DNA from 4 places in the Lysinibacillus sp. NPDC048646 genome. Region 4 is predicted to be linked to each of the others. Evidence: riboswitches for the same ligand, from Rfam matches in the RefSeq annotation. Region 4 holds a riboswitch; each other region holds the start of a gene.
What was found. Region 4 has a riboswitch for S-adenosylmethionine ahead of ACQKII_RS23110 (YezD family protein). Riboswitches for the same ligand answer to the same signal wherever they lie in the genome.

Region 1 (5,568 bases), on a different contig from region 4:
CTATACGTACCCCTTTTTTCTGTTCATCCAATTGCTCAATATATTGCATCAACTCTAGCGTCATATCATAGCGTAAAAATGGTGTTATTAAGTAAATACCATTGAAATATTCCGCCGCTACTTCTACTAATTCTTTTGCAATCTCAATTCCTTCTAACGTTGCACGATCCTTATCGTCACCACAAGCCTTCATGCGTGCTAATGCATCCTCAGATAATTTAATACCTGGCACTTCATGGTGTAAAAACTCTGCACTCTTATAGCTCGTAACGGGCATAATTCCAATATAAATCGGTGCGTCTAAATGCTTCGTTGCCTCGTAAATTTCTACAATCTTTTCCTTCGTATACACAGGCTGTGAAATGAAGTAATCTGCACCATGTTCAATCTTCTTCTCTAATCGTACCACGGCACGGTCCAATACACGTACATTCGGATTGAATGCTGCCGCTACCGAGAAGTTAGCCTTTTTACGAAGTGGCTTTCCAGAGAATGATACTCCTTCATTCAACTGCTTAATAAGTTGTATAAGTTCCATTGAGGATACATCATAAACACTTGTCGCACCTGGGAAATCGCCCACCTTTGTCGGATCCCCAGTAACTGCTAAAATATCATGAATCCCAAGTGCATTTAGGCCCATCAAATGCGATTGCAGACCAATTAAATTACGGTCGCGGCATGTAATATGCGTCAGTGGTCGTATACCTTGTGTTCCCTTAAGCAAAGCGCCCATCGCAATATTGCTAATACGCGGGGATGCTAAAGAATTATCTGCCATCATCACCACATCAGCGCCTGCATCGTAGAGCTTTTTGGCCCCATCCATAAAACCGTCAATTTCTAAATGTCTTGGTGTATCTAATTCTACAATGATAGAACGCTCACGTTTGACCTTTTCATGTAACGGCTCATACGTTGCGGGTTCTGCCTCACGAACGATTTCAACCTTTTCTGGCTTTGCATATTTTTCTTCAACAGGTGCTAGCTCTTCTAAGTATTTTTTAGCTGCAGCAATATGCTTGGGTGTCGTCCCACAACAACCACCGATTAAACGTACGCCTTGATTTCGTAGAGCAACTGCCGCTCGACCAAAGTAATCTGCTTCTGACTCATATACGACACGTCCATCCTCCACATCTAATAGAGAAGCATTCGGATATGCTGACATAAATGCCTTATCAGGAAGCTCTACCCCTTCGAATGCTTGAATTGTATGATGGGGGCCTAATCGACAGTTAACACCAACCACATCCGCACCAAGTGTCTCTAACTCATGTAAGGCATGATTTAATGTCATCCCGTTTTGCAGTATCCCCGGCTCATGCATGGATACTTGTACAATAATCGGTAAATTTGTTTTTGTCCGTAACATGGATAATGATGCTGTTAACTCTTCAAAATCATAATACGTTTCTAGTAAAAGGCCATCTGGATTACCTGCAAGTAACACTGTTGCCTGTTCTTCAACAGTCATTAAAATTTCTTCTAATGTTGCATCACTTTTACGAATACCACGGATTCCTCCGATTGTACCAAGTACAAATTGTCCACCATCTGCTGCTGCACGCTTGGCAATCGTAATCGCTGCTTCATTGAACTGCTGCACACGTGTTTCTAACCCATATCGAGCTAATTTAATCGCATTGGCACCATATGTATTAGTTTGGATAATATCAGCGCCAGCCGCAATATATTCACGATGAATCTTTTCAATTAATTCTGGTCGTTGTACATTCATTTCTTCGTGGCAGTACTCCAAACCATAACCATATAGTACAGTGCCTATTGCACCATCTGCTGTTAAGACTTGTGTTTTTAACTTTTCAAGCAATCCCATAAAACGTAACCTCGCTTCCCTTGTTTTCAAAATAAAAATATAAAAAGCCTTCTTTCACAAAAAAAGAAGGCTTTAACGAATCGTAATTGTTTTTTCCTTCTCATCTTCGGACCAAAAAGGTCTTCTGGATTTAGCACCTGACACGAAGTTGGTTGCTGAAGCGTCGCAGGGCCAGTCCCTCAGCTTCTCTTGATAAGAATGTAGTATGAATTTTTTAAATAATTAAAAGAATCATATCGTTTACAAACGATAGAGTCAAGACTATTTCACGTAACAAAGGATTTTTCACACGAAATAAATGTTTTTTGAGTTTTCCCTAAAACTTAAGATAATTTTTCAGCTAGCTCTTCACCGATTTTTTTACCATTTTGAATACAAGCACCGATCCCTACGCCGAAATAAGAACAACCTGCAATTGATAAATTAGGATATCTTTCTGCAAGTTCAGCTGTTAATCCTTTTAATGCTTCTTGATGAGCTAAATCATATTTTGGCATTTGATCAATCCATTTCGTAACATTCACAACAGTTGGGTTTTCCTCAATACCTAAGCTTTTTCGTACATCCTCTAGTGCTACAACAGCCAATTCTTCATCTGTCATTGCACATAATTCCTCATAGGCAGGGTTAATGCTCTTATAAAACAATCGTACAAGTAATTTACTGTCTGCTGATGTATGCTGCCATTTTCTGCTCGTCCATGTTGCCGCATTGCATTGTAAATTCGAATTATGTGACACAATAAAGCCCGTTCCGTCTGCTGGGAGGACAGCATCCGGTACATCAAAGCCTAAATAAATCGTAATCGCTGATGCGGTATTAAATTTTTCAAAATAATTATTTAATGACGTGTCTTGCAATAAATATTGTACAGCCTCGTTAGGCAATGCTAAGACGACATGATCTGCTTCAATCGTTACACCATTTGCTAACGTAACACCATAGTGGCCCTCCTCTTTCTTCACCTGTGTTGTCGCTATCTCTTTGACAATTTCTACATCCGTTAACGTTTCTTCAAGTCGGTCAATAAGTGATGACAAACCTTTTTTAAATGAAATAAATTTTTTATTTGTAGCTTTTACAAATTGCTCGCGATTCGCATCAAAGCCTTTGATCACACTTCCATAGTCATTTTTATAGTCGATTAAGTACGGTAACGTTGAGCCAATGGATAGCTGATTTAAATTCCCTGAGTATACCCCAGCTAGCACTGGTGCTATTTGATTTTTCACAAGTTCCTCGCCTAAATAGTATGTTAAAAACTCGCCAATGGAGCTTTCTTTTGTAAAACCTTCATTTGGCATTGTTAAATCTTTCAATGCTTCTTGCTTTCCTGCTGCTGATACAAGTGTGCTAGCTTCAAGAGAGGCTAGACTCATTGGAATACCAAATGTCGAGTCTGCCGGAATGGCATGTAATTCATTATTTGTATAAATATAAGATATACCGGTTTCGTTGAATACAAGTTCTTCTTCAAACTCAAGCTCCTGCACGAGCTCCATGACTCCTTTATGTCGAGCCACGATGGAATCTGCTCCTGTTTCCATGATGAAGCCTTGCTCATATGCAGAATGGAGTTTGCCACCTAAGTATGCATTTTTTTCAATGAGCACTAGTTTTACATCCAAGCCCTTTTGCTTCACCTGGCGTTGTAAATAATGCATCGTACACAATCCTGTAATACCGCTACCTAATACAACCACTGTTTTCATCTTAACCGCCCCTATTTCTTTATTTCTCTCCATTCAGTATAAACTTTTTTCGCTAAGAATTACGTTAAACCCTTTACAAATTTAGCAAAAATGGAGCCCTTCAAAAAAGTACGCTGAACTATTACAATGTTCTTCCTCTATAATAAATTTTGCTACACTTCTGGGGGACAAGCCGTGTGCTGCTGACAGCTTCATTGACGTTACGTATCCGCCCAGATAAATTGTCACAGGTTGAGATTATTTTAGCCACCGTTCCATTTATCTTCCCTACAGGATTTCGTACTCCTGCCTTTCTGAAGTTAACGTTTCATAAAATTGCACCTGTTGCTACATTTCAGTCAAAGGATTTTTACCTTTATATCCAAAAAAACGAGGCTGGGACATAACTTTAAATTTTAAGAAAGAGGAGCAAAGGCGTTATTAAATTTTTGCTATCTAAAATGAAGGAAAATTTAGAAGAGAGCACTAGTTGATGGTAGCGAAGGTGGCGACGCCTGAGACTACAGGCTCAGGCCACGCCCCTGGAAAGCGTCCGCCGTAGCGGACATCAACGCTTACAGCAAAAAAGTGCTAGATCGACCTCAGTCAATCTAACACTTTTTCTCTTTTGTCCCAGCCTCATTCATCTTTTAGTTAGCTCCATCTTCTGTGACAAAAGCAGTTAAATTTCTAGTTTAAGTTAATATTTTGGGCGAAGTTCGCTAATTTGTCGGCCGAATTTGTTACTTCGTTAAAAGAAAGTCCAAGCTCACTTAAAATCTCTGCAACAGCCTGTACTTCCTTTTCCATAAGGTCATTTTGACATTTTGCTTCTGTCATAGCATCCAATATTTTATTGAATTGACCTTCAGTCTGTACCATGTTTTCTTCACCAGACGCTACTTCTTCCTGAATATTACTAAGTGAATGAACGAGTTTATCTGTCCGCTCATTCGTTTTCTGCAATAATCCCGCAACCGCTGTGACAGATTCCTTCGTTTGATCTGATAATTTCCGTACTTCATCTGCCACAACACTAAAGCCTTTTCCTGCATCTCCAGCTCGAGCTGCTTCAATCGCAGCATTTAATGCTAGTAGGTTTGTTTGGTTCGCAATATTTGTTACAACATTCATAATTGATTCCATTTCCTTCGACATATCTGACAATTGCTCAATGTTATCTGTAATATCATCGAGTGAATGAATAATATTATTCATATTCATGGATTGATTTTGTAATCGTTCCCGTCCTTCTAGCGCCTGGCTTTCCGCTAAAGTGGACACTTGAAGAGATTTTTTCGCCAGTTGCTTAATTTCATCAGATTGCCTATTCAAAAGATGGAAGGAAGCATTTGTTTCCTGAGAGATCGTAGCAAGCCCTTCTGAAGACTCAACAATTTTTTTCTCGACCTCTTCTTTTCCTCGTTCTACATTTTCCTTAAGCTGTACAACTGTATTCTCAAATGATTCTAAGACAAGTTGTTGTTCAAAATTTGAAATCTTAGAAATAGCACGTATCGTATTGAATTGGTCCATCGGATGTTCTACATGTTTTTCTACTAAGTCTATAAATGACATGGTTAAATCGTGGAAAGCACAAATATACCATTGTGTTCTAAGTCCAATGTGTACATGTACTTTTGCAATATTAATGCGTCTTGTATAAAAATCATCATCTATATTACCATTAAACATTTCAATAATATGACGACAGAGTGTGACTTTCAGCTTTTCCACAGAACTATGTCTATTAATGATATCTACTAAACTATGCTCAGTTACAATCATGTCATAAAATCGGTCAACAATGTGATTAATATTGTCCTCAACAAATGGTTGGAAAGCTTTTAAATATTGTAAATCTCGTTTCGTTAAATTAAGCATTTCAATCTGCTTTACCATTGGCTGCTGGCTAGAAATATCCATTTTAACTGTGTATTGTTGCAAATCTAATGCCGTTGCCTTTTTCAGTTTTTGAAAAATCACACATTTTCCCTCTTTCATTAACAATTACTTTAAAAAGCTGAGCCAAATACT
Region 2 (5,568 bases), on a different contig from region 4:
CAATCCATTGAATGATGAAAACTACTACTAAAATTAAAATTGTTGCCATTAGAGTTACATCTTGACGATTGCGTTGAAAGCCGTCTAAAAAGGCTAAGTTTCCGAGGCCACCTGCACCAATAATACCTGCCATAGCTGTGTAACCAACCAGTGCAACAGCAGTGACTGTGACACCTGAAATAAGCGCTGGCAAAGATTCTGGAATTAAAACTTTCCAAATAATTGTTGAGGTTTTTGCCCCCATTGAACGAGCTGCCTCAATAACACCTCTATCAATTTCACGTAATGCAATTAATACCATTCGTGCATAGAACGGTGCTGCACCAATGATTAACGCTGGTAAAGCTGCATCTGCCCCACGGATTGTCCCAAGTAAAAATTTCGTGAAAGGAATTAATAAGATGATTAACACGATAAATGGAATCGAGCGGAAAATATTAACGACTGAGCCTGTTAAAAAGTTAACGATTTTATTAGCCCACAGTTGGTTAGGACTCGTTAGAAATAGTATGATACCGATGGCTAACCCAAGAATAAAGGTTACAATCGTTGAGATAGAAGTCATATACAGTGTTTCGTATGTGGCATCCCACATTTTTTCCCAGTCGACATTCGGAAAGAGACTAGTTAGCATCTGCAATCACCTCCGTTTGTACTTCCACTGTATTTAAATAATTTAAAGCAGCAGTAACATTGGTCTCTGAACCATCAATTTGTACAATAAGTGTACCGTATGCGCCATTTTTCGTTTGTGAAATATTACCATGTACAATACTAATTTCAACATCAAAGTGCTTTACTAGATGTGAAATAACAGGCTGTTCTGTTTTTTCCCCTACAAAGACAAGCTTGACAAGTTGACCGGTTGGGTAATTTGTCTTTAGTTGGGCCACTGTTTCCTGCGTTTCTTTCGTATCCGTAATTTGCGAAACAAATTTTTTCGTGATAGCCGCTTGAGGTGCTTGGAAGACCTGTAAAACTTCACCACGTTCTACAATTTCTCCAGCCTCCATCACCGCCACACGATGACAAATTTTGCGGATCACATGCATTTCATGTGTGATTAAGACAATCGTTAGCCCCAATCTTTCATTAATGTCTACAAGTAAATCAAGAATGGCATCTGTTGTCTCGGGGTCGAGTGCTGATGTTGCTTCATCACATAACAATACTTCAGGATTATTGGCAAGCGCTCGTGCAATACCAACACGTTGTTTTTGTCCGCCTGATAGCTGTGATGGATATGCTTTATCACGTCCCTTTAAACCAACAAGTGCAATCAATTCATTCACTCGTGCCTCTCGTTGTGCTTTAGGTACACCTGCAATTTCTAATGGGAACGCAATATTTTCTGCAACAGTTCGAGACCATAGTAAGTTAAAATGTTGAAAAATCATACTTACCTTTTGTCTAGCATTTCGGAGCTTTTGCCCTTTAATAGCTGAAAATTCTTGGTTGTTAACCGTCACCGTACCAGATGTCGGCTTTTCTAAACCGTTTAATAGACGGATCATCGTACTTTTACCGGCGCCACTATAGCCGATAATGCCAAAAATTTCACCTTTGTTAATGGAAAGGTTGACATCTTTGACTGCTGTTAATTCACCATTCGCGGTTTTGTATGTTTTCGTAATATTTTGAAGCTGTATCATAGCGAATACTCCTTTTCTCATATAGAAAACCCCTTCACTCACAGACAAGTTGAAGGGGTCACGTACTTTATACGTTGAACCGTTCTCTCATCTTTCAAAGAAAATTTCTTTGGGTGATTTGGCACCTTTTCACAAATGTGATGGTTGCCGGGCTTCATCGGGCACTTCCCTCCGCCACTCTTCATAAGAGTTCGATATTTTGTTTTTATTTAGAAACTTATGCTGAAATAAAATTAATATAGTTGATACTTTACCATGCTAGTAAAGTTCAGTCAATTGGTTTTTTTAACAATTCGTATAAAAATGGTACGGATTGAAAAGCATATACCTTTTCTGTAACTTTTTCGCCATCACTGATCAATAGACATGGTACACTTTCTATTTGGTAATCATAAGCCAGTTGCTCCATAAAATTTATATTCGCTTTACCAAGCTGTAGCTGCGGCAGCAACTGCTCAACAATAGCCATCATTTTAGATGCCACTGCACAAGTCCCACACATGGGTGTATATAAATATAAGGCAGTTTTTTTACCAGACTGCATAGCTGCTTCCCACTGCTCTTTTGACCATTCTTCCATCTTTTCACGCAACCTTACAAAATATATTCATTATGGATTGAGAAGTGTGCGCGAAGTAAAATCATCGCTAGCACTTTCCTCGGTGTCGTCTCTACTTCTTTATAGGTTGGCATTGTACGTAAATGTTCCGCCTCTGGATAATGTCTGTCCATTAATGCCCGTAGCTTATCACCCGATGTATCTGCATCAAAAAATGTAAATAGCTCATAGCCCTCATAAGGATCGAGTAACTCTTCTAATTGATGAACACCGATTGTACCATTTGTACAAAGTATTAGTACATTTTCACTCAAAATAGGTTCAATTTGAAGCTTATCCGAACGGCCTTCCACGATTAAACATTTCCCCTCGAACATCACGACACCCCCATTTAAACATCTAACCCCTATTACTCATTATATAATAAAAAACGCCGGTGTTTTCCGACGTTTTAAGTGTTACAGGCTTGTCTTTATTCAGCAATCATTTCTTCGTATTGTTCTGCTGTCATAAGTTTTTCCATTTCTGATGCGTCAGCAGGCTCTACAACGATCATCCATGCTTTTTCATATGGTGATTCATTTACGAATTCCGGGCTATCTTCTAAATCAGCATTTACTTCAACCACTTTACCTGAGATAGGCGCGTATAATTCAGAAACAGTTTTTACTGATTCTACACTACCGAATGGATCGTCTATTTTGATTTCATCGCCAACTTGTGGAAGCTCAACGAAAACGATATCTCCAAGTTCAGATTGTGCGAAGTGTGAAATACCGATACGTACTTTACCATCTTCTACTTTTACCCATTCATGTTCTTCAGAGTATCGTAAGTCTTTAGGTGTGCTCATGCAAAAAACCCCTCCATAAATATGTAATATATTCACTATCAGTGTGCCATACTTCTCCCATAAAAACAAGGATAAAAGCGGTTATTTCCAAGCTTGCTCAAAATCCGATTCTTTAAACCCTAGTGTCACTTTTTCCCCATCCGTTACGATGGGTCTTTTAATAAGCATACCATCTGAAGCAAGCAATGTAAGTTGCTCTTCTTCTGACATTTCAGCTAGTTTATCCTTCAAACCAAGCTCACGGTATTTCATGCCAGAAGTATTAAAAAACTTCTTCAATGGTTGCCCACTTGCCTGCCAATAGTTCTTTAATTGTTCTATTGTTGGTGGTTGTTCCACAATGTGTACCTCTTCAAATGAAACGCCATTGTCGGTTAACCATTTTTGCGCTTTTTTACATGTCGTACATTTTGGATAATAGATAAATTGAATCATCATATGTAGGCTCCTCTACAGTCATTTTCTGTAGTATACCACCATACTAGTCGTGAACCAAAATGAAACCTTTGTTTTAGGTTTGTATCCGTCACTTTCGTGATTCTATCCGTCACTTTCGCGATTCTATCCGTCACTTTCGCGATTCTATCCGTCACTTTCGCGATTCTATCCGTTACTTTCGCGATCCTATCCGTCACTTTCGCGATCCTATCCGTCACTTTCGTGATCCTATCCGTCACTTTCGTGATCCTATCCGTCACTTTCGTGATTCTATCCGTTACTTTTTCATTTTAATCCGTCTAACGCAAAAAACTAGCTCCCCATAATGGGAAGCTAGTTCATAATTATACGATGAATTTTTCTGCTTCAATTAGTTTAACTGAAGCTTCACGTTTCTTCGCAATGAGGTTATAAGGATTGTTACGCGTTAGCTTACGTAATGCAGACAATGTCATGCGTGCAGCATCTCCATCTGCTGAAGCAAGAATTGTATCTTTTGCTTCTTTTTCAATTTCTGCAAACGCCTCTTGGCAGAAGATTTGTGTGTAAAGAAGTTTTTGATGTGCTTTATCGACACCAGCACGTGCAATAGCCTTTTCTGTACGTAATACAGTTGATTCCATTGCGAATAATTGGTTAGCGATATTAGCAATATTCACAAGCACTTCTTGCTCTTGATCGAGTTTTGCGCCAAAGCGTTGTGCAGCCATACCAGCAGCTAACACAGCAATTTTCTTCGCATTTTTCACAAGGTATTTTTCTTGTGCTAAGGCTTCCGTACCCACTTCCTCCGGCATTAACATCAGAAGCTCTTGTTGTAAGTTTTGTGCCACTTGCAACAAAGGAAGCTCACCTTTCAATGCTTTTTTCATGAATGTGCCAGGTACAATCATACGATTAATTTCGTTTGTTCCCTCGAAAATACGGTTAATACGAGAATCACGGTAAATACGCTCTACTTCATATTCTGCCATGAAACCATAGCCACCATGTAATTGCACCGCTTCATCAGCAATGTAATCTAATGTTTCTGAACCGAAAACTTTTGCAATAGAACATTCAATTGCATACTCAGCAATCGCATCTGCAATCACTTTCCCTTGTTTTTGTTCTTCAGGACTTAACTGGCTTAAACGATCCTCGAATAATCCCACTGTACGATAATTTAATGACTCTGATGCATATAATTGAGATGCCATTGTTGATAATTTTTCTTTTGTTAAGTTGAAGTCAGATAACTTCGTTTTGAATTGTTGGCGCTGATTCGTATACTGAATGGCAAGCTCCAAAGCTCGTTTTGATCCACCAATTGTGCCAACACCTAATTTATAACGACCGATGTTTAAGATATTGAATGCGATCACGTGGCCACGACCCACTTCGCCTAATAAGTTCTCAACAGGTACTTCTGCATCTTCAAGTACTAAGGTACGAGTTGATGAAGATTTAATGCCCATTTTCTTCTCTTCTGGGCCAACCGAAACGCCACTATAAGCACGTTCTACGATAAATGCTGAGAATTTATCGCCATCGATCTTTGCATAAACAACAAATACATCAGCAAAACCAGCGTTGGTAATCCATTGTTTTTCACCGTTTAATACATAATGTGTACCTGCAGCATTTAACTTTGCCGTCGTTTTTGCACCTAATGCATCCGAACCTGAACCAGGTTCTGTTAATGCGTATGCTGCAATCAATTCACCTGAAGCAAGCTTTGGTAAATACTTATTCTTTTGCTCTTCATTTCCGAAAAGTACAATTGGCAATGAACCAATTCCAACGTGCGCACCATGCGTAATGGAGAAGCCACCTGCTACTGACATTTTCTCTGCGATTAATGCAGAAGAAACTTTGTCTAAGCCAAGACCTTCATATTCCTCTGGTACATCAGCACCTAATAAGCCTAGCTCACCAGCACTTTTTAATAAACGAACTGAATGTTCGAACTCATGATGCTCTAAGTTTTCAACTACAGGTAATACTTCGTTTGCCACATACTCTTCAGTCGTTTTCGCAATCATTTTATGCTCATCTGTGAAATCTTCAGGTGTAAATACACGATC
Region 3 (5,568 bases), on a different contig from region 4:
GATTGAGAATGGTGCGGCGTATAGTAACCAAGCTCCCCAAGAAATATCTACACCAAACTGTTCTTTGATAAAGTTTAAAGCAACCATATTTTGTGCAGCTGCTGTTTTAATACCGATATTCCAAATCGAAACTGCTTGGACAGATGTGATAACGAGTAAAGCAGCTAGACGACTATCACGTGGTAAGCCAAATGCGGCAACCATGCCAAGTAGAATTGGTACAACTGCACCAGCACGTGCTGTAGCAGAGGGTACGAAGAAAGCTAGTACTATGGATACTAAAATAGCACCGAAGACAATCGCTTTCGTTTTTGTGCCAACTAGCGATAAAATCCATAAAGCAAGCCGTTTATGTAAATTTGTGATTTGCATGGCTGCTGCTAAGAAAAGTGCTGCGGCTACTAGTGCAACCGCAGAGTTACTAAATCCACTTAATGCCATTTTTAGCGCGCCTGATGTACCTAAATCTGTTGTGGGATCCTCCATTGAGGGGGCCAGACCTAGCATAACTGTCACAAGTGCGATAATCATGGCAGAACTGACAGGATACGATACGGCCTCGGTTACCCAAAGGATGACAGCAAAAGCTAAAATCGCTAGAGCGCGTTGGCCAGCTACAGGTAGGTCTCCACTACTTGGTAAAAATGTAATAATAATTAGTGCCGCGAAAGCTAGGCCAATCCATAATGGTTTTAAATTGCGTTTAGGTGCTGTTTTCTCGAGAGAAGACATATTAATTCATCCTTTCTAACGATAAATATGACGATAGTTTCCTATAACATCGGTAAGTAAAATGTTTTTTTAAGAAAGTAATTTTGTCTATTTATTGTAAAAAGTAAAAGAATGTAAAAAAATCTCTGTTTACAGCAATATTAAGTTATAACGAGAGAATGGATGGTCACAAAAAATACAATAATATCCAAAATCATATTATTTCTTTTTCTTAAAAGCAGAAGTTACTTTAGGTTCGGTACCTTGGAGTAATCGTTTAATATTTTCAATATGTAAGACAAGTGCTATGCCAAAAAGTAGAAGTGCAATTATTGTTGGACCTATTCCTGGAATCCATAAGTAAGTAGCTGTACAAAATACTACATAAAATTCAAGGACACCGACGATTAAATAGTTAGTGGCAAATGATAAAATGACAAATAATATGAGTGCAACTAGTCCGATTTTCCAATCGACAGCAAGCAAAATTCCTATAATCGAAGCGGTTCCTTTACCTCCATTGAAGCCCATATGAAAGGGGAAATTATGCCCTAAAATTACACCAGCAGCAATTGTATACGTTAAGAGCCAAATTTGTACGTCCGTTAAATGCGAAGTATTAGCTAAATATAGATGTACACCAATAATGGCGGCAACGCCTTTACCAATATCAATTAGTGCCACTAATATACCGTATTTCCAACCGAGCGAAAGAGTTGCATTTGAGGCACCTGGATTGCCATGCCCAGCCTTTTTTAAATCTACCCCCGATAAAAATTGCGCTACTTTTGAGCCGTGAAAACAGCCAATTAGATAGCCAACGATAAGACAAATTATCAAGGCTTTTACCATAAAAATACTCCTCTCAATAAATATATTTTAAAGTATTGTATGCGTTCATATTACGTAAAGGAGCAGACAGAAGTTTCAGAAAAAATGAAATTTTAGTGTTGACAGAAAAAAAGTCTATGTTTATACTGTGTAACAACGATGGAAATTGAATCACATACTCTTATCAAGAGCGGCGGAGGGATAGGCCCTATGATGCCCGGCAACCAGCAAGTAACTTACTTGCTAAGGTGCTAATTCCTACAGATTCTTACTTGGATCTGGCAGATAAGGGGAGGAAAACTTGCAACCGCAACCCTCTTCTTAACTGAAGAGGGTTTTTGTTTTCTACAGAAAATCCTCCTCATCTCCGGTACCATCGTAAAAAAATAACCATTTTAGGAGGAACAATAATGACTAATTTTAGACCAGAGACATTACTATTACACGGAGGCCAAGAGCCCGATCCAGTCACAGGCTCTCGTACAGTGCCAGTATACCGTTCAACAGCTTTCGTATTTAAAGACACTGCTCATGCGCAACGTCTTTTCGCTCTAGAAGAAGCGGGCAATATTTATACACGTATTACCAACCCAACTGTAGACGTTTTTGAAAAACGCGTTGCTTTATTAGAAGGTGGGACAGCAGCAGTAGCACTTTCATCAGGTGCAGCGGCTATCGCATTTTCAATTTTAAATCTTGCGGGTGCAGGCGATGAAATCGTAGCAGCAAGTTCTTTATACGGAGGCACATATAACTTACTAGCAAATACATTACCAAACTACGGTATTAAAACTATTTTTGTAGATGAGACGAACCCAGAGAATTTCCGTTCAGCCATTAACGAAAAAACAAAAGCCATATTTGCTGAAGGTTACGGCAATCCAAGTTTAAAAGTACTAGATGTAGAAACAGTAGCTAACATCGCACATGAAAATGGCTTACCACTAATTATCGATAGTACATTTGCTTCTCCATATGGCTCTACTCCAATTGATTTTGGTGCAGATATTGTCGTTCACTCAGCAACAAAATGGATCGGCGGTCACGGAACGACTTTAGGTGGTGTTGTTGTAGATGCAGGGAAATTTGACTGGACACAAGGAAGATTCCCTGGCTTTACAGAGCCGGATGCTTCCTACCACGGTATACGTTACGGTATCGATACAGCAGCAGCAGCGTTTGCCACAAAACTGCGTGTGCAATTATTGCGGGATTTCGGACCAACTTTAAGTGCTGATGCAGCATTTAACTTATTACAAGGTTTAGAAACGCTTCATTTGCGTATCCCTAAACACAACGAAAATGCATTAGCTGTGGCTGAATATTTACGTAACCACCCATCTGTGGAATATGTAAATTACAATGGTTTAGAGGATTTCGCTACCCATGAGTTAGCCAAAAAATACTTGAAAAATGGCTTTGGTTCTGTGCTTACATTTGGCATTAAAGGTGGACGTGAAGCAGGTCGTAAACTAATTGACAGTGTGAAATTATTCTCACACGTAGCAAACGTAGGGGATGCTAAATCATTAATTATTCATCCAGCATCTACTACACACCAGCAGTTATCTGCTGAAGAATTAATACAGACTGGAGTAACCGAGTCGCTCGTTCGCTTATCTATTGGCTTAGAAGCAGTAGAAGACATCATCACCGATTTAGAACAAGCGATTGCACAAGTAACTGCAGCTCAACAAGAAGTAGAAGCGTAATCCTTAGTAAAAATAATCGTTCAGATAAAGATGCTTGCGTGTTGTAATGTTTACGTATTTTCTCATTTGAAAAGCCTCATTTGGCAATACGTGAAACGTTGCTACATGAAGTAAAAACCCCATTCGGTTGTTTGTCTGAATTTTTCAATAAATAATACCTAGTAATTTTATAAGCATTATTGACATACTTAAAGCCATGTTGTATACTAGGGATTAAGTTAAAGGTTCGAAGGCTACCAACCAAGAACGACAGTGAATTCATTTACAATAACATCTGATCTCATTCGATAGTTGTTCATTGTTAGAGCGTATAGGTCATAGGCTCTGCAAGAAACACACATCCTATTGATTTTAAAGGTAGTCGATGCAGTGATGGAAAATGAAAAAATAAAATTGTTTTCATAAGTGCTCCCCCACTTTTGAATATATAGCAAGATAAGAGAGTAGTCGCATAGCCAGCTGCTACTCTCATCCAAAAAAAATCGAAAAAGGAGTGTTTGAAATGGGAAATGTTTATAGTGCACATAACGTCGCGTCTTATTTTATTTACGAATTAAATGAAAGTCATGAGTTTGTGAACAATATCTCCATTCAAAGCTTACTGTCGATAGTTGAAAAAAAATGGCATCAAACTTTTGGGCATACTGCTTTTAAGGAAATTGTGAGTACTGAAGAGAAAAGCTATGCAGTGAAAGAGGTTTTTGAGACCTATCAAGCATATGGTACAAGTCATATTTCACTACCAGCAACAGAGTATTATTTGAAATATGGTACATTTCAATTAGTTGAACGTACATATTCTGTACCAAACTTTACACAAGAGGAAGAGATTCTTGTGCAAGTAGCTTTAGCTCATTACCGCTATCTATTATTAACAAAAGCAAGCTAAATCTCCCTTATATAATATCAGCTCATTCTCTACTGCTATAGGGAATGAGCTTTTTTGTTAATCACATTAAAACAGAAGTGAATTTGATTTAACTATAATTTGTGTAGATAGACAGGAAAAAGAAATTTTGTGAGATACTTTAATTTGTATACAGTCTCGTATGTAAAGAAAAATATTTTTGTTACTATCTTCAAAAGAACAATTCTATAATACGCCTTTACATACATATATATAATAGAAGAAAGACGTAATTTTTTTATAAAGGAATCGTCAATTTTTGTTCAAAAATTATAGAATAACCGAAAAAGCGTATAATAAAGGGAATGAAACCGATTTCTTTTGCACATCTAGAGAAAACAAATGTCCATCCTAGAAAGATTTTTCTTGTGCAAAGCATTTATTTACGTTACAATTTTCTATAAGTTGAATTTTGAATTATTTGAATTTGTGTGAGGCACAGATTTTTATCTTCATTAAAACCGCGGAAGTGTACGTTGGAGGGAATAACAGGAATGGCAACTATAAAGGCAGCGATCTTAGGATTTGGAACAGTAGGTCAAGGTATTTATCATATTTTAAACGAAAAGCGGGAAGAGCTTAAAAATAAATTAGGTATTGAGTTAGAAGTAGCGAAAATTTTAGTTACAGATACTAGCCGTGAACGCGTACCCGGTACTGCGCATTTGATGACAACAAGTATGGATGAAGTTTTAGCAGAGCCAGGTATGCAGGTTGTTTTTGAAGCAATCGTCAATGAAGAACCGGCTTTTGGCTATTTGAAGCGTGCTGTTGAACATAAATGTCATGTGATTACCGCTAATAAAGTGATGTTTGCAAAGCGTGGTTTAGCGCTACAGGAACTTGCTAAAGCAAATGGTGTCTTTGTTGGATTCGAGGCAACAACAGCTGGTGGTGTGCCTGTCATTAAAACGATGAAAAACATTTTACTTGTGAATGATGTAAGTCGTATCCAAGGCGTTTTAAATGGTACATGTAACTATATTTTAACGAAAATGCGTGCAGAGGGTTGGTCCTTCGACAATGCTCTAATAGAGGCACAAAAATTAGGCTATGCCGAAGCTGATCCATATAATGATGTCTCAGGTCAGGATGCCTTCAAAAAATTAATGATTTTAAGTGCATTAGCATTTGGCGAACAACCAGACTGGGCTGATGTTGAAGTAATTGGTATTGATAGTATTTCGGCTGAGCAAGTAAAAGATGCATGTGAAAAAGGCTTGCGTTATCGCCACGTGGCAGAGGTTGAAAAGCTTGCTGATGGTCGTGTAGTGGCAAAGGTTGGTCCACAACTAGTGGATAAAGAACACCCACTTTACCCAGTTGACGACGTGAATAATGCAGTAGCGTTGGACACAAATTACATTGGTACATTAACGCTTGTTGGACCAGGGGCAGGTATGTATC
Region 4 (5,568 bases):
ATAATTGCGGAATTATTGAATTTGAAATAAAGAGAGGGCGATTTTCATTAATTGTGCCACTCCAATACTAAATAAAAGGACACCCTAAATTAGTCATTTAGGATGTCTTTTTTCAACGAACTTCCTCGTTTTATTGGGGCTTGTTCCACATAATAATCTCTACACCATTAATATCGACTTCTCCAAGACTTAATGTGGAATGAATGGGAATAGTCCAAATGGATTCCCTTTCTCCTTTTCCATCGTATAATACTCAATTGTTGCTGAAGGGATTTCTTTCATTTCAATATAATTTTCAATATCAATGATATTGATTTCAACTTCGTTTATATCTTCAGCAGGACCTTTGTAGTTTTCTTTTGAATAAAGGTAGATAGCATTTTTATTATGCTTTAAATGTTGAATCGGCATTTTATAAAATTGTAGTTCCTCTGTCGTTTTTTATTCCTAAGCTTGTGATCGCTTCATAAAAGTGGGAAGGATGTAAAGGTAAAAAGTGAAGTACATCATTCCTTAAGCAATTCAATTTTGGAACTTGCTTTGGACGCTACTGTTTATTTAATCTCGGAAGTGTCGGATTTTTTTGTTTACAATGAGGTGTAAATAAGGACCAATGAAAATTTGGAGATTTTTAATATATTTTCTTCTTTTTTAATTTGTGTTAAGAGTGAATCTTATAACTGTATTTTTATAAGGCAAAAAAGCCGAAAAATATGTAAGCAGTGAATAAAAACTTACATATTTTCGGCTGAATAATATTATTCTGAATTAGGTGATTGTCTCTATGTGATTATCGTTGAAATTTCAACGAAGTCAAGCCTGGATGAAACTTTCCTGCAAGACGTTTCGCAATAATGGGGTCGGTTTACCTACACTGTAAAGTTGCAAATGATGCATAGCTCTGGTGCAGGCGGTATAAAATAGTCTGCGCTGGCTGTCAGCTCCGTATACTTGCTCCGAGGCGTCATAAATGATGACAGCTTCGAATTCGATGCCTTTGGACAAATAAGACGGTATGACAACAACTCCTTGTTCATACTCAAGTGAGCCGTTCTTCAAGAGCTTAATATCATCGATATTGGATAAGGCTTCATAAGCACTCTTACTTTCCTCAGCTGATTTGCATATGATGGCAATGCTGTTATAGCCAAGACTGCGCAAAGTTGCGACTTTGGATGCAATGCAGCGGTGCAGTTCTGCGTGATCGGGCAATTGTGTCAGCACAGGCAACTCGCCATCGCGTTCGAAAGGGATAATCCGTTCGCCGTTTGGCACTAGTCTGCGTGTAAATTCGATGATCGGTTTTGTGGAACGGTAGCTGCGCGTCATGTTAATCACTTCCGTTTCATCCTGTCCATATAAGCTGCTAAGGATGTGAAAATCCACCATTTCACTGGCATGGGCGAATATCGCCTGATTAAAGTCACCTAGTACAGTCATCCTTGCCGAAGGAAACAATCGTTTTAGAAACTCGAATTGAAATGGTGAATAGTCCTGTGCCTCGTCAACAAGAATGTGCTTGATCGAGCGATTGGTCTGAAAGCCTTGAATCAACTCTTGCATAAGTAAAAACGGAGTAGCATCTTCGTATAATAGTTTGCCTTCGTCTAGCATTTCTAGCGTCGCTCGACAAATATCCGCCCACTCCGCGGGTGTTTCCCCCTCTATCCACTGTTTGATCTGCAGGGGATCAGCAAAAAGCTGCTTATATATCCCCTTAATGTCGATGAAACCAAATGTTTGGACTCGTTTACGTAACGGCTTTAATTTCTGTTGAACAATCAATCGGGCAAGTGCCTCAGGTTCGATCTCATAGTCGGCAATCGATTCTCCTCTAAAACCGCTTTTTTTCGCTAAGTAGGAATGAGCCTTATCGTAATCCTCGTTGCTAAGCAGCTCGATTTTTTCCTGTATCCACGGCTTCGTCAGTTCAGCCTTTTGGGTTTCATTTATTTTCTTAATTAGCCAATCCTTTAACTTTTCAAGTCTATTATGGAAGCGGAGTGAAGTGTCGTTACTATAAAACCTTTCTGCTATTTGTTGAGCGGTAACAATCGGCGTACCTCTGAAGAGCAAGTCCTTGAAAAACAGTCCAGATAACTCTAACGACTTCCTATATGATTCGATCGCTTCGAAAAAAAGGGGTGATGCTTTGAATCGAATGCTCGCAACCCTTGACTTGTAGGAGGGGGTATTCGTAGCAGTTAAAACATATTCCAGTTGCTCGTAGGGATTTTCAACTTGAAACGCTTTACTTAACCGATGATCCAAGTATTCCTGAAATGTGACTTGCTGCATATTCTCTTCGCCAAGTTCTGGCAGCACATTGGACACATAACTGTTAAACATTGAGTTAGGTGAAAATAGAATAATTTGATCAGCATTCAGACGATCTCGATATTTGTAGAGCAAATAAGCAATTCGCTGTAGGGCGGCAGATGTCTTGCCGCTGCCAGCTGCACCGTGAACAATGAGCAGTCTCCCACGATCATGACGAATAATTCGGTTTTGCTCCTGTTGAATGGTCGCTACTATACTGTGCATATGTTTGTCAGTCCCTTTGCCCAGCACCTGTTGTAAAATCTCGTCTCCAATGGTAAGGCTGGTATCGAACATGGATTGGAGAACACCGCCGCGGATAAGATATTGCCACTTTTTCTCCAATATGCCTTGGAATACGCCTCCAGGTGTTGCATACTGAGCAGGGCCGGGCTGGTAATCATAGTAGACACTTGAGACCGGTGCTCTCCAGTCGTAGATAAGGAAATCATCTCCACTTTCATCCATAAGTGAGGAGATGCCAATATAGAATTGTTCCTGAGTTGAATTTCCTTCCTCGATGAAATCAATTCGACCGAAGTAGGGAGCCTTCTGCATACGGCGCAGCGTGGACAATCTCTTGGATGCATGTTTATGGGTGCTTTGGCTTACTGATAGTGCTTGAGCCTCTTGTCTCAAACCGATGATGGTCTCGAGATAATCGTCAAAGGTATCAACATTCACCTTGACTTCATCCCAAAAGTGTTTACGTATATTAACCAGTTCGTTCCGACGCCGAGAAGTTTCTTCCTCTAATTTGCTGATTTGCTGCGTTATCGTCTCTATTACACTGTCCACTCGTTTTTGCTCCTGCTGAAATTCTGAATCCATAGCAACCACTCCTTAAAAAATTGGGATTGACAAACGAAAAAGTATATTGTATAATCTATAATAGGGATATAATGCACATTATTATTTTTAAGCATATATCTATATAAATTTACCACAGGTTCTCATTTTTTTCAATGTATTGGACATGATTTCTATACTTGTGGATTCTTAATGCTTTTTGTTTTAACATACACCAATTGAATGCAAGAAACACGCACCCACTAGATAAGCGGGTGCTTTTTTGACTACAATTTTACGCTGAAATATATAAACCTTCATTAATTTCTGTTTTTTTTCTTATTTAACTAACAGCGTGCGATTGTTTTATAAGAACAGTTTAACGCAATAAGAATTGAACCTTAATAAGTTTCGCAACGAATATTTAGAAAGAATTAAAATCTTACGATTACTACGAAGGGGGAATGTAAATTGGTACAGATTATTTTATCTACTATACTAATAATTGCACTTATTTTTTCAATATCGGTTGTGGTTCAAAAAAGAAAAAAAGCGGGTATCACAGGGATTAAAAGTACTTTAACGACAATTTGTTTATATTTAATTGCTGTAACAAATCTGCTCGCTTATTGGTTTGACTTTATGGGACTATTGAATTGGTCTATTACGGTAATTTTGTTGATTTTAGGTGCTTATTTCACAAAATATATGCCAGTTCCAGCTAGATGATTATTTAACGAACGGAGGTAAGAGTTTAAGACACAGCTGCCGAAATCAAAGGCAGCTTTTCTTATTGAGCGAACGAACGAAGCAGGATTTTTTTAGATTAACGACTAATAAACGAGGCGGGTTTAGATTCGAATAGCTTTTTCTCTCCTGTATCCCTCTAAAGTAAAAAAACATCCGTTCGCTTAATTTTGACTATAAGCGAACGGATATTTTTTACAAAATGAACCATTTTACTTAATTTCATAGTAATCGTCTAGGTTTTGTAACATTTATATTGACAATAGGTTTTCAGAATTATAGAATTATTTCCAAGTGAAACGTAATACCTTATCAAGAGAGGTGGAGGGACTTGGCCCAATGAAGCCTCGGCAACCGATATGAATCGGTGCCAAATCCAGCAGAGTTTTCTAAGAGATAAGGGGGTCCATCGAATCATCATGATGCGTTGACCTCTTTTGTACAAAAAAGTATGAAAAAGAAGGGGTGTATCGAATGTCTCAAACAGCAAAGGTTGATGACAAGAAATTAGAAGTGATTGCCAATGCTATTCAAAATCTACAATTTGGCGAGGTGCATATCACCATTCAAGATGGTGTTATTGTGCAAATTAATCGACTTGAAAAGCAAAGATTTCCACAAAAAAAATAGCGAATAAACGCAGCTGACTAGAAATCTGGAGGCCACATCATAAGCAGGGATCATCCCTTTGCTTATGTGTGGTCTTTTTTTTACCCGCATGAACGGTCAGTAAGACGGGCGCCGAACTGACTGTAAAAGCCCGATTGGTTCAACGTACGATCCGTAGGTATAAAAAATACCCATCTGATCGAAGTGTTTCTTAATTAGCAGTGATTTAAAAAGGAGTGAGCATTTTGAAATTAAGATATTTCATGAATATTGGTGTACTGAGTAGTATATCTATTGTACTGATGTTATTTAATTTTCCATTACCACCGTTTCCCAGTTTCCTACAGGTAGATTTTAGTGATGTGCCAGCCTTATTAGCAGCAATGACGATGGGGCCAGTTGCGGGGATTTTAGTGGAGCTATTAAAAAATATGTTGGATTGGTTATTGTCAGGAAGCATGACGGGTGTACCGGTAGGGCATTTAGCCAACTTTACAACAGGCGTGTTATTCATCATCCCAGTGTATTTCTGCTATTCAAAAATTCAGCGTGGTAAGGGGCTTGTCATTGGTTTGCTTGCAGGTACAGTTTCGATGGCAGTTGGTATGAGTCTCCTGAATTATGTGCTTTTCCTACCGATGTACACCTTGTTTTTAGGAATGGAACCTGTGAAGGGCGATGCCTTAAAAGATATGATTGTTCTAGGGATTTTACCATTCAATCTCGTGAAAGGTGTCATTGTCATGATTGTGACAATAATAGTATTCCGCAATATTCGTGTTTGGTTGACCCAGCAACGCTTGAAATATAATTGTACATAGTAAAAACAGGAGGAATAATAATGACGACAAAAGTAGTTAAAAGTATTGAAGAAATCGCAATTTCGCTTGCGGAAAAATTTAAGGAAACAGCCGTTACGCGAGATCAAGCAGGGGGGAATGCTAAAAATGAGCGAGATTTAATACGGGACAGTGGACTTTTAAAGCTCTTAATTCCGAGAGGGACGTCCATGGTGAAATGGACGTTTTTTAATTGATATCGGCAAGATTCGTGTCTGTTAGGGCTTCGAATAGCTTTTGAGAATCTTCGTTGTTGAGGTGTACA

Region 1: another riboswitch for S-adenosylmethionine. It lies ahead of ACQKII_RS18715 (bifunctional homocysteine S-methyltransferase/methylenetetrahydrofolate reductase); the one in region 4 lies ahead of ACQKII_RS23110 (YezD family protein).
Region 2: another riboswitch for S-adenosylmethionine. It lies ahead of ACQKII_RS19335 (methionine ABC transporter ATP-binding protein); the one in region 4 lies ahead of ACQKII_RS23110 (YezD family protein).
Region 3: another riboswitch for S-adenosylmethionine. It lies ahead of ACQKII_RS06745 (O-acetylhomoserine aminocarboxypropyltransferase/cysteine synthase family protein); the one in region 4 lies ahead of ACQKII_RS23110 (YezD family protein).

What each region holds. Positions count from the first base shown of each region.
Region 1 is NZ_JBNNLZ010000021.1:33,717-39,284, forward strand. Features, by position in the region: gene ACQKII_RS18715 (bifunctional homocysteine S-methyltransferase/methylenetetrahydrofolate reductase) at 1-1,840, opposite strand, end outside; SAM riboswitch class I at 1,938-2,039, opposite strand; gene hemG (protoporphyrinogen oxidase) at 2,164-3,552, opposite strand; gene ACQKII_RS18725 (hypothetical protein) at 3,729-3,938, shown strand; gene ACQKII_RS18730 (protoglobin domain-containing protein) at 4,222-5,517, opposite strand.
Region 2 is NZ_JBNNLZ010000022.1:67,574-73,141, reverse strand. Features, by position in the region: gene ACQKII_RS19340 (methionine ABC transporter permease) at 1-634, opposite strand, end outside; gene ACQKII_RS19335 (methionine ABC transporter ATP-binding protein) at 624-1,652, opposite strand; SAM riboswitch class I at 1,737-1,842, opposite strand; gene ACQKII_RS19330 (thioredoxin family protein) at 1,921-2,232, opposite strand; gene ACQKII_RS19325 (hypothetical protein) at 2,247-2,588, opposite strand; gene gcvH (glycine cleavage system protein GcvH) at 2,684-3,064, opposite strand; gene ACQKII_RS19315 (arsenate reductase family protein) at 3,146-3,502, opposite strand; gene ACQKII_RS19310 (hypothetical protein) at 3,499-3,741, opposite strand; gene ACQKII_RS19305 (acyl-CoA dehydrogenase family protein) at 3,847-5,568, opposite strand, start outside.
Region 3 is NZ_JBNNLZ010000004.1:39,223-44,790, forward strand. Features, by position in the region: gene ACQKII_RS06735 (DASS family sodium-coupled anion symporter) at 1-732, opposite strand, end outside; gene ACQKII_RS06740 (glycerol-3-phosphate acyltransferase) at 931-1,563, opposite strand; SAM riboswitch class I at 1,721-1,834, shown strand; gene ACQKII_RS06745 (O-acetylhomoserine aminocarboxypropyltransferase/cysteine synthase family protein) at 1,953-3,254, shown strand; gene ACQKII_RS06750 (hypothetical protein) at 3,757-4,143, shown strand; gene ACQKII_RS06755 (homoserine dehydrogenase) at 4,656-5,568, shown strand, end outside.
Region 4 is NZ_JBNNLZ010000036.1:8,260-13,827, reverse strand. Features, by position in the region: gene ACQKII_RS23130 (hypothetical protein) at 1-30, shown strand, start outside; gene ACQKII_RS23125 (hypothetical protein) at 190-411, opposite strand; gene helD (RNA polymerase recycling motor HelD) at 814-3,150, opposite strand; gene ACQKII_RS23115 (hypothetical protein) at 3,580-3,837, shown strand; SAM riboswitch class I at 4,162-4,258, shown strand; gene ACQKII_RS23110 (YezD family protein) at 4,330-4,485, shown strand; gene ACQKII_RS23105 (ECF transporter S component) at 4,728-5,285, shown strand; gene ACQKII_RS23100 (hypothetical protein) at 5,306-5,500, shown strand; gene ACQKII_RS23095 (hypothetical protein) at 5,493-5,568, opposite strand, start outside.